DNA from 3 places in the Rothia sp. P13129 genome. Region 1 is predicted to be linked to each of the others. Evidence: riboswitches for the same ligand, from Rfam matches in the RefSeq annotation. Region 1 holds a riboswitch; each other region holds the start of a gene.
What was found. A riboswitch is a leader RNA that binds a small molecule or an ion and turns the genes downstream of it on or off. The one in region 1 is predicted to bind S-adenosylmethionine.

Region 1 (3,166 bases):
AATAGGACAAACACCAGCCTCAACCACAGCCTCATGACGCACTAAAGCTGACTCAATTTCAATTGTCGAAAGACGATGACCCGAAATATTAATAACATCATCAATCCTGCCCAGAATATAAATATCCCCGTCCTCATCTTGCTTTGCGCCATCTCCAGCTAAAAACCAGCCACGCTCCCCATAATGTCTCCAATAAGAATCAAGATAACGCTGAGGATTTTTCCACACAGTACGAGCCATCGAAGGGCCCACTTTATCAACCACAATGAACCCTTGAGCCCCCGTCTGAACCGGCTCACCGCGCTCATCAACAACACGCACAGAAACCCCCGGAATAGCACGAGTAGCAGAACCTGGTTTGACAGCTATACCTGGAGTACCCTGCTCAAAAGTTCCCTCAGGCGCAAACTGAGGATCATGCGGGCGAGGAGAACAGATCGTTGAACCCGTCTCAGACTGCCACCACGTATCAATAAAGGAAGCACGACCAGAACCAATATGCTCACGTAACCAATACCAAGCTTGTGGATTAATCGACTCACCCACAGAACCCAAAAGACGAACCGACGAAAAATCATACTTTCCCGACTCTGGGCCATGCGGGAAAGCCCCCATCAACGAACGAATCAACGTTGGTGCCGTGTAATAGTTTGTGACACCATAGCGTTCAATCACTTCAAAATGCCGTTCAAAAGTAGGAGTATCAGGTGTACCTTCAAAAATTACTTGACTCACGCCATTGACCAACGGCCCATATATCTCATAAGTATGAGCTGTCACCCACGCCAAATCGGCTGTGCACCAATGAACAGTATCCGCAACTTTTTGCCGATCATTACAAGTAGCTAACTCATCAGGACGAAGCACACCATCAGCATCAACAACATCAGGCAACAAATCATAAAGTAACGCATGAGAATACGCCGTCTGCGTCAAATACCCGCCCATAGTATGAACAAGACCCTTAGGTCGGCCCGTTGTCCCCGACGTATAAATAATAAATAACGGATCTTCAGCATCATGCAATGAATAATCATGCGTATCTGGAACACCCTCAATCAAATCGTGAAACCAAACATCTCGCCCCAAACACCACGGAACACGCTGTCTTTCCTGCTCGGTAGCTGAGGTACGGTTCACCACCACCACATGCTCAATATTATTCTCAGACGAACACGCCTCATCCGCTATCGACTTGACCGGAACAACCTTACCCCGACGATTCTGACCATCAGTTGTAATTAATACCTTGGCACCAGTATCCTCTACCCGAAACTTCAAAGCCTCCGCCGAAAAACCGCCAAAAACAAGAGAATGAATCGCCCCAATACGCGCACAGGCAAGAGCAAAAATAATAGTTTCAGGAATCACCGGCAAATAAACAACAACACGATCACCCTTAACCACACCCAAACGCTCTAAACCATGTGCCGCCTGAGCCACACGGCGTTGCAACTGAGCATAAGTGATAGCTTCACGATCACCAGGTTCACCCTCAAAGAAAAGCGCAACCTTATCGCCAAAACCTTGCTCTACATGCCTATCCACACAGTTATAGGCAACGTTGAGCTGACCACCCTCAAACCACTTAATCGTTGGAACAGAAAATTCTTGAACACCATCTTCACGAACGTCTACCAAACGAGGAGGAATAAACTCATGCGTTTTATCCTCATCCCATAGCTTCCCCCAACTAAGACGTTCTCGAGCCTGCCTTGCCCAAAAATCAATACGTTCTTGATCCGAAACATCTGCCGGATTCTGCACCTGATTTCGAGGGTCTGAATAAGAAAAAGACGAACAATACGACATAGATACTCCCATCGTTTCTGGCATTAGCACCACCGCATAAGCGAGGTTGCTGCGACGTCTTAGAGCCAGGTCTCTCAGTCGCTCTGGATGGTTTAGACGAGTTCTACCGTAATACCTTCCGTACACATTCATCTAGACGTTACTTTCCATTGCCAGCAGATGAACACATCACGTTGCATAGAGTCATATTCCTTAGCGAACGTCACCCACCGCAATAAACACTGAAGCTCTTGGGTGCCAAGAAGAACTTTTTATAAGCTAAACCCAGCGATCACGAGTTCCAACGTCAAGCTCTGGCTTGTTGGACGGCAACCCTCTTCCCGTAGCGGGGTGCCCCAGATGAAGATCCGGCTCAAAATAATCACAACGGCAAATACGGCGCCTATGCGTCGGGCATATCAACACCGAAAAATATGGTTCTCAATATGCCACGCCTCATAGAGGAGTGCCCTCTCCTCTAAGAACGCAAAGGAAAAACTTATGGCAACTCATACCGCCACGACAGAACAACCCACTACGACACCGTCTTCTTCTAAAAAACGTATCGTTGTCAACGCGTTTGATATGACCACAACAAGCCACCAAAGCTTCGGATTATGGCGTCATCCGCGCTCGCGAGCCGATGAATATAACACCATTAAATATTGGACAGATTTAGCTCAAGTATGCGAAAAAGGGCTTTTTGACGCGGTCTTTATCGCTGATGTGGTGGGCGTATACGACGTATATAAGGATTCTGTTGCACCCGTACTTCGTGATGGTGCACAGGTGCCGGTAGGTGATCCGTTCTTACAGATTTCGGCGATGGCAGCGGTCACGGAACATCTTGGTTTTGGAGTGACAGCTGCCGTGACCTATAACCAGCCTTATACTTTGGCTCGTTCTTATGCAACGTTAGATCATTTAACGGGTGGTCGTGTTGGTTTTAACGTGGTGACTTCTTATCTTCAATCTGCGGCAGAGAATCAGGGGCTTGCCGGTCAGATTGAGCATGATGAACGATACGAAATTGCTGACGAATTTCTCGACGTCTGTTATAAGTTATGGGAAGGCTCTTGGGAAGACGGAGCGGTGCTACGTGACCGTCAGCGCGGAATTTTTGCAGATCCTGAGAAAATTCATCCTATTTTGCATCAAGGCAAGTATTTTCAAGTTCCTGGAATTTCTTTGACCGAGCCGTCTGTTCAGCGTACTCCCGTAATTTTTCAGGCTGGTGCGTCTTCTCGCGGTCAGGCTTTTTCTGGAAAACATGCCGAAGCGATTTTCATTTCTGCTTTACGTCCAGATTTGACCAGGCATGTGACCTCTCGTATCCGTGATGAGGCTGAGCGTTCCGGACGCCGTCGTGATGACG
Region 2 (3,166 bases), on a different contig from region 1:
GATAGAAACTATTGATATCTTGTGAGGGGATTTCGATATGTTCTTCTCGGATAAGGGTTTCTGCTGCGCCGTTGAGTGTTTCTTTCAGGGGAATGAAAATGAGGTCGGCTGCGGCGTATCGGTCGTTGAGACGTGTTGGATTGATGGCGCTAGGTAGGGTTGTTTCCCAATGTTCAGCTTGTGCTGTGGCTTTGTAGTGTTCTTGTGCTTTGTGCCCGAGGGCAATGAATCCGTTGCGGGGCTGGCCTATTGGGTGGCAGTAGTATGCGAGGAAGGCATTTTCTCCTGTGGTGAGTGTTGGTGTGATGCGTAGACCGTCTTTGTAGCTGTGAAGTTCTGCTTTTAGCGTGGCTTCTTCGGTGTGCGCCGTAGTGATGGGTGTTCCCTCTAACAGGATGGGCAGTGCTATTTTTTCTGCTTTTTTGAGTACTTTCCATAGTAGGGACGAGTTAACCGTAGAAAGTGTTACCCAATCGCGGTGGGAAGTATACGCTGATTGCCAAGGTCTGATGATGGAGTAGAACTCTCGCAACCATCGTTCGTGTTCGGGTCGGAGGGCGTGGCTGCTTGTCTTTCCGGTGTAATCTTTTTGGAAGTGTTCCCAGTTGATGCCGTCTTTAATCCAACGGTTGTTTTTACCTTGGACGAGTGGGCGTGCTTGTAGGGTGATACGTGGTGTTTTGTGTTGACCGCTACCGAGTGCGAAGCGGGAGTTAACGTGCATTTTGAGGTCGAGAGCGGCGATGGTATTGCTGTTATTTTCGTAGGGTATCCGGTGATGCTGCGCCAGTGTTTGTGACAGTGTTCTGCGCCATGTCGACATTTTTTGTTGTTCTGCTAGCTCTTGTGCAGTAGTGATTCCGTGGTGTTTGAGCTGTTCTTCGCTGAGTCCGTCTGTGACGCGTTGAGTGGAACTTTGAGCTTTGCTAACTTTTTCGGCTCTTTCGATGGCGGTGAGCATGATGGCTACGGAGTGTTTGCAGTCGGTGCGTACTGGGCAGGTGCATCGTGCGGAGAAAGCGAGGGATCCTTCAACCTGTTCTGCGGGGAAGACAATTTTGCTGAGGTATGGGTCTGTTGCGTCGCCGTAGGTTGTTCCTGTCAGGATGTGTGCTTGGGCGTCGTAGGAGTATCGGGCGACTTTGCCTTCTTGCATGTATTGTTTTCCGCGCAGGTAGGTGCGGTGTCCTACTTGCTGGATAATTTTTGCTGCGCTGACGGGGATTCTGGGGAAAGCTGATGGTGCATTCACGGTGGTTGTATCCTCTGCTGGCAGGGTGCATATATGTTCTAGGTTACCGGATGAGCTTGCACCAAAGCTGGTGTAGCCTAAATCTCTCAAATATTTTGGGTTGAGCTCTTTGTTTTTTGTGGTGGTTGCGTTATTCTGGATTCAGCTTCAAGAGTTTCAACTGATAAGCTCCGACTTTAGTTGAACGCCAACCCCATGTTCACGGGTGGCTCGGATGACGAAGCGGTTCGTATTCGCGTCATAGTACGCAGGCTGGTACGGACAAGAGCACTTCGAAAGGAAAGCGCATTCAGCGCAGTTGTATCATGCACAACACCGCTCGCCCTCAGCACAATATTCAACCTGTTTCTTCTGCTCAAACTCGTGGCGGTTACGCTGCCGTAAGCATTCAAGATTACACTCGTATTTCCCATGAGCGTTCTGAGTTTCTTAACTTTTTGCTCTCTCCTAATCCGCACGGTATCCCTAACCAGGAATACGGTATCTTACAAGCAGCATGAGTATAAGAGGACTACTTCTAGACTCTGATGTACTAGCAGAGATTCGCAAAGCCACACCACATCCGCAGGTCGTTGCGTTTCTTCGCCGTCGCTCATATATGGTGATGTACATATCAGCACTTAGCCTAGGCGAACTTAAAGGGCTTTACCCCTACCCTGAAACAGAGCGGTGGGTTAACGAACTTCTCGAACGTTTTAGCGGGCAGGTCCTCGACGTTGATACGAACGTATCTTTGGCATGGGCCGGTCGCCAAATTCGTGCTGAAGAACGCCCCTCACCAGAAGGCCCTTATACGCCATTGCCTACCGCCGCACTTGAAGGGCTCATGGCTGCTACCGCTGAAGTGCATCAGCTAGAAATAGTTTCTTCTAAAGCAGATATTTATCGTCGCTGGGGAGTCCCTGCCGTTAATCCGTTGCATGAAAACACCGCGCGAGGACTATAAACACTGTGTCTTTTGCATGATCTTAAGATGTAGGCTGTGATGAGCTTAGCGTCTTGACCGGCATACATGGTATGGTTCAGTGGGGTGCACGCGGTGAAGAAAATCCTTGGTTTATGTCTCATTTGGATGAGAAAAGCTGTGTGAACTTCAGAGTTCAATAGAGTTCATGACAAGATAAAAGACGATGAAAACCAGCGTGATGAAACCTCAACAACGTTCGATACCGATGCCCCTCTGGCTACAGGGGGTTGTCGAACTCTTTCGTACTGCCTTCTACTCTTGCTTTGCTGTAGTGCTACTACTGGGTGCCGTATGGTTTACCGGCGGTTTTGAACAGCGTGACCTCTACGCTATGGCAGTTTTAGTTAGCCAAATGTGGCTTCTAATCCATGGGGTTCCTCTTCATCTGAACATCTCTGCCCCGTATGGAGACACCCCCGATATTCAGGGGACGATGAGCTTTATCCCGTTGGGTTTAACGCTGATACCCTTATGGTTATGTTTCCGTTCAGGACGAGTCTTAGCTCAAGCATCTCGTGAGGGACAATTCTGGATACCAACATTAACCGGAGCTATCACTTATAGTGCCTGTGCTGGGGGCTTGAGCCTTTTGACAACAGATACTGCTGCGGTAGCGTACCCGGTAGCTTCTGCACTTGTACCGTGTTGGGTCGTTTTATCAGGGCTTATTCTTGGTGGCTGGTACGAGTCTCGTTCTTTGGCGAGAATGATCGGTGTTAACGCTGCAGAATGGGTTGCTCAGTTTAGCCAGTACTCACGTTGGGCGGGTTCTTATGTTTGGACGGTTCTTCGCGCATCAATCGTGGCAGTTCTTGCGTTTATTGGCTGTGGAGGGCTATTACTGAGCTTGTCTTTGCTCTGGCATTGGAGCGATGTCGTCACAATTTATCAATTGCTTGATGCTGGTGCTATCGGCGATACGGCTTTGACCTTTTTACAGCTTGGTG
Region 3 (3,166 bases), on a different contig from region 1:
TGAGGTGAACGGGGGCGATGCCGGGTTTGTTTCTTTTTCGTGTTGTTAGTGGGTTTTTCTGCCTTGTTTTAGAGCTGGTTCTAGGATTTTTTGTAGTTGTTTTGTTTCTAGGAGGAATCCGTCGTGTCCAGCTGGAGAGTAGATAGCTTGTGCTTGTACCGGTTGGGGCAAGGCGCGGGCTAGTTCATGTGATTGTTCTGGGTAGAAGAGTCTGTCATTGTGCACGTAGGCGATGGTCCATGTGCATTGGCTTCGTTGCAGTGTTTGGTGTAATGTTCCACGATTTCGGGTGATGTCGTGGCTCATGAGTATTTCGTTAATGCTGAGGTAGCTATTTGCGTCAAAACGTTGCACGAGTTTATGCGCGTGGTAGTCCATATATGATTCCACGCTGTATTGTGTACTGTTTTGTGTTTGTTGTGTGCGTCCGAATCGGGTGTGGAGTTCTTCTGAGGTTCGGTAGGTGATATGTGCGATGCGTCGAGCTATCCCTAGTCCTTGGCTGGGAGGTTGTTTATCGTAGTAGTCGCCTCCGTAGAAGTGTTGGTCGCTGCGGATAGCAAGGTTTTGTGCTTGTGCCCAGGCTAGTTGTTCTGCGGTGGTGTATGCGCCGGAGGCGATGACGGCGCAGTGACGTACGTTTTCGGGGTAGGTGATGGCCCATTCTAAGGCTCGTGCTCCTCCGAGGGATCCTCCTATAACATGTGCCCATTGTGTGATGCCGAGTGCTTCTGCTAGATGTTTTTCGGCGTGTACGGTGTCTCGTACGGTGAGTCTTGGGAAGGATGACCCCCATGGTTGTGGGGGTTGTTTGTGTGGGTGTGTGCTGTGTGCTCCGGTGCTTCCGTTACAGCCTCCGAGAATATTCGGTGCTACGACAAAGTAGGTGTTTGTGTCGATGGTTTTTCCTGCTCCAACGAGCTCTTCCCACCAGCCGTAAGTAGTGTTGTGTTCGTTGTGGGCGACGTGGGTGTCTCCTGTTAGGGCATGTAAGATGAGCACGGCGTTGTCTTTGTGTTTGTTGAGGTTTCCCCATGTTTCGTAGGCGATAGTTGCGTTGGGTAGTGTGTGCCCTGATTCTAGGGGTAGTGTCTCGATGGTTGTGTGGTGTTGGTAAGTGAGTGTTGTTGGGGTACTCATAGATGCTCCAATAACTATTGTTGTAGTAGATTGGGGCTGTATCTGCACTGTTGTTTCCTCTAGTGTGTTGCCTGTTTGGTGTGCAGGCTCTTATGTTGAGGAGGTAGTGCGTACTGCTCCCGCGCTTGCACCGTCTAAGAGTGTTTTTCTGGTGCCGGGTCTGTCTCAGTGGCACCCCGCCGCGAGTGGAGGGTTGCCGGCTAATAAGCTGAGTCTTGGTATTAGCGCTCTTGACCGTATTGTTATCGTATCTGAGTGGTTTGTTGTGGGTCGAGCCGTTTCTTCTTCTTTACGTTCTCATGCGGTAGTTTGTCTTGTTTCGTCATATTTTGTCTTTAGAATAGTTCTCATGTCGCGTTGTTTTAAGGGCGCATTATCTATTTTTCTTTTCGGAGGTACATTTCATGTCTCAAGCACCTGTTACGAAGCGTGTGGAGTCTTCACGTGTTCATCATGGCGATACGTTTATTGACCATTATGAGTGGCTTCGTGCTAAGGACGATTCTGAGGTGGTGGAGTACCTCAATACAGAAAATGCTTATACAGAGCAGTCCACTCAGTCACAGCAAGCACTTCGTGAAAGTATTTTTCAGGAGATTAAGGAGCGTACCTTAGAGACGGATCTTTCTGTTCCTTCTCGCCATGGAGATTGGTGGTATTTTTCGCGGACGATTGAGGGTGAACAGTACCCTGTATTTTGTCGTGTGCCTGCTTTGGTAGACGGTGGTGAGGTGGAGATGTTTTCTCCTCCGCAGGTTCAGGCGGGTGTTCCTCTTGATCAAGAGCAGGTCATTCTTGATTGTAATGAGTTTGCACGAGAGTTGCCGTTCTTTTCTCTTGGGTCTTTTTCGCCTTCGTTAGATGGTTCTTTGTTGAGCTTTGGTGTTGATGATTCTGGCGATGAACGCTATACCCAGTATTTCTTAGATTTAGAGACATTGACTCTTTCAGAGGAGACTTTGCCCGGCATTTTTAGTGGCGCATATTTGACTCCTGATGCATCAACCCTTATTTATTCTCTTGTCGATGAGTCATGGCGCCCATATGAGATACGGGCTCACTGTATTGGTGCGGGGGAAGAAGATTGTGTTCTTTTCACCGAGCATGACAATGCGATGTGGCTTAGCAGCGCTCTTTCTGCTGACCGGACTCATATCGTTATTACGTCATTTTCTTCTGAGTTTTCGGAGGTTCGTTTAGTTCCGCTTCAAGATATGTCGGCTGAGCCTTTGTTGGTTATTGGTAAGAAGCATCGTGTGCAATACGGTGTTGAGCCTATTCGTATTGATGGTGTGCCTTATGTTCTCATCATGCATGATGCTGACGCTCTTAACTCAGAAATTGTGCTTGCCCCTTATCCAACGTCTCAGCCTTTTGAGCAGTACCGTCAGTTATGGCTTAAAGTTATGCCTCATCGTTCTGAGGTGCGTATTGAGGGGTTTGATTTTTCGTCAACTCATCTTGTGGTGACGGCTCGTGAGAATACGACGGTACGAGTTTTTCTTGCCGATTTAGACCGTTTGCGCGCCTTGTTGCGTTCGCAGTCGAATGCGGGGGTTGTTTTTAGTGAGCCGACCGGTTTTGTGGAGGAAATTTATACGACTGGTGTTTCTCATGTTTCTATTGATTCGCCGGTCATTCGTATTTCGTACACGTCGTGGGTGACTCCCCCTCGAATTTATGACTATTTTCCGCGTACTCAGGAGCTTATTCTTCGCCGTGAGACCCCCGTATTAGGCGATTATCATGCTGAGGATTATCAGGCGTATCGCATGTGGGCACCTGCCCGTGATGGTGCGATGATTCCTATTTCTGTTATTCATCGTGCTGATCTTGATTTGTCTCAGCAGCATCCCGTGTTCCAGTATGGTTATGGTTCCTATGAGGTGTCGATAGATCCTTATTTCTCTATAGCGAGGTTGTCGCTTCTAGATCGTGGCGTGATTTATGTGGTGGCGCATATTCGTGGTGGTGGCGAGATGGGACGCCAGTGGTATCAAGATGGTAAGAAACTTCAGAAGAAGAA

Region 2: linked by a shared signal. The riboswitch ahead of ACN081_RS08005 (nuclease PIN) and the one ahead of ACN081_RS04840 (AMP-binding protein) in region 1 are both predicted to bind S-adenosylmethionine.
Region 3: linked by a shared signal. The riboswitch ahead of metX (homoserine O-acetyltransferase MetX) and the one ahead of ACN081_RS04840 (AMP-binding protein) in region 1 are both predicted to bind S-adenosylmethionine.

The regions. Positions count from the first base shown of each region.
Region 1 covers NZ_JBLXYA010000005.1:42,464-45,629, reverse strand. Annotated here, with positions in the region: gene ACN081_RS04840 (AMP-binding protein) at 1-1,812, opposite strand, end outside; SAM riboswitch class I at 1,818-1,906, opposite strand; SAM riboswitch class IV at 2,082-2,194, shown strand; gene ACN081_RS04835 (LLM class flavin-dependent oxidoreductase) at 2,293-3,166, shown strand, end outside.
Region 2 covers NZ_JBLXYA010000012.1:4,231-7,396, reverse strand. Annotated here, with positions in the region: gene ACN081_RS08010 (SNF2-related protein) at 1-1,252, opposite strand, end outside; SAM riboswitch class IV at 1,398-1,526, shown strand; gene ACN081_RS08005 (nuclease PIN) at 1,558-1,752, shown strand; gene ACN081_RS08000 (plasmid stabilization protein) at 1,749-2,198, shown strand; gene ACN081_RS07995 (DUF6350 family protein) at 2,383-3,166, shown strand, end outside.
Region 3 covers NZ_JBLXYA010000007.1:619-3,784, reverse strand. Annotated here, with positions in the region: gene metX (homoserine O-acetyltransferase MetX) at 46-1,140, opposite strand; SAM riboswitch class IV at 1,257-1,376, opposite strand; gene ACN081_RS05790 (S9 family peptidase) at 1,545-3,166, shown strand, end outside.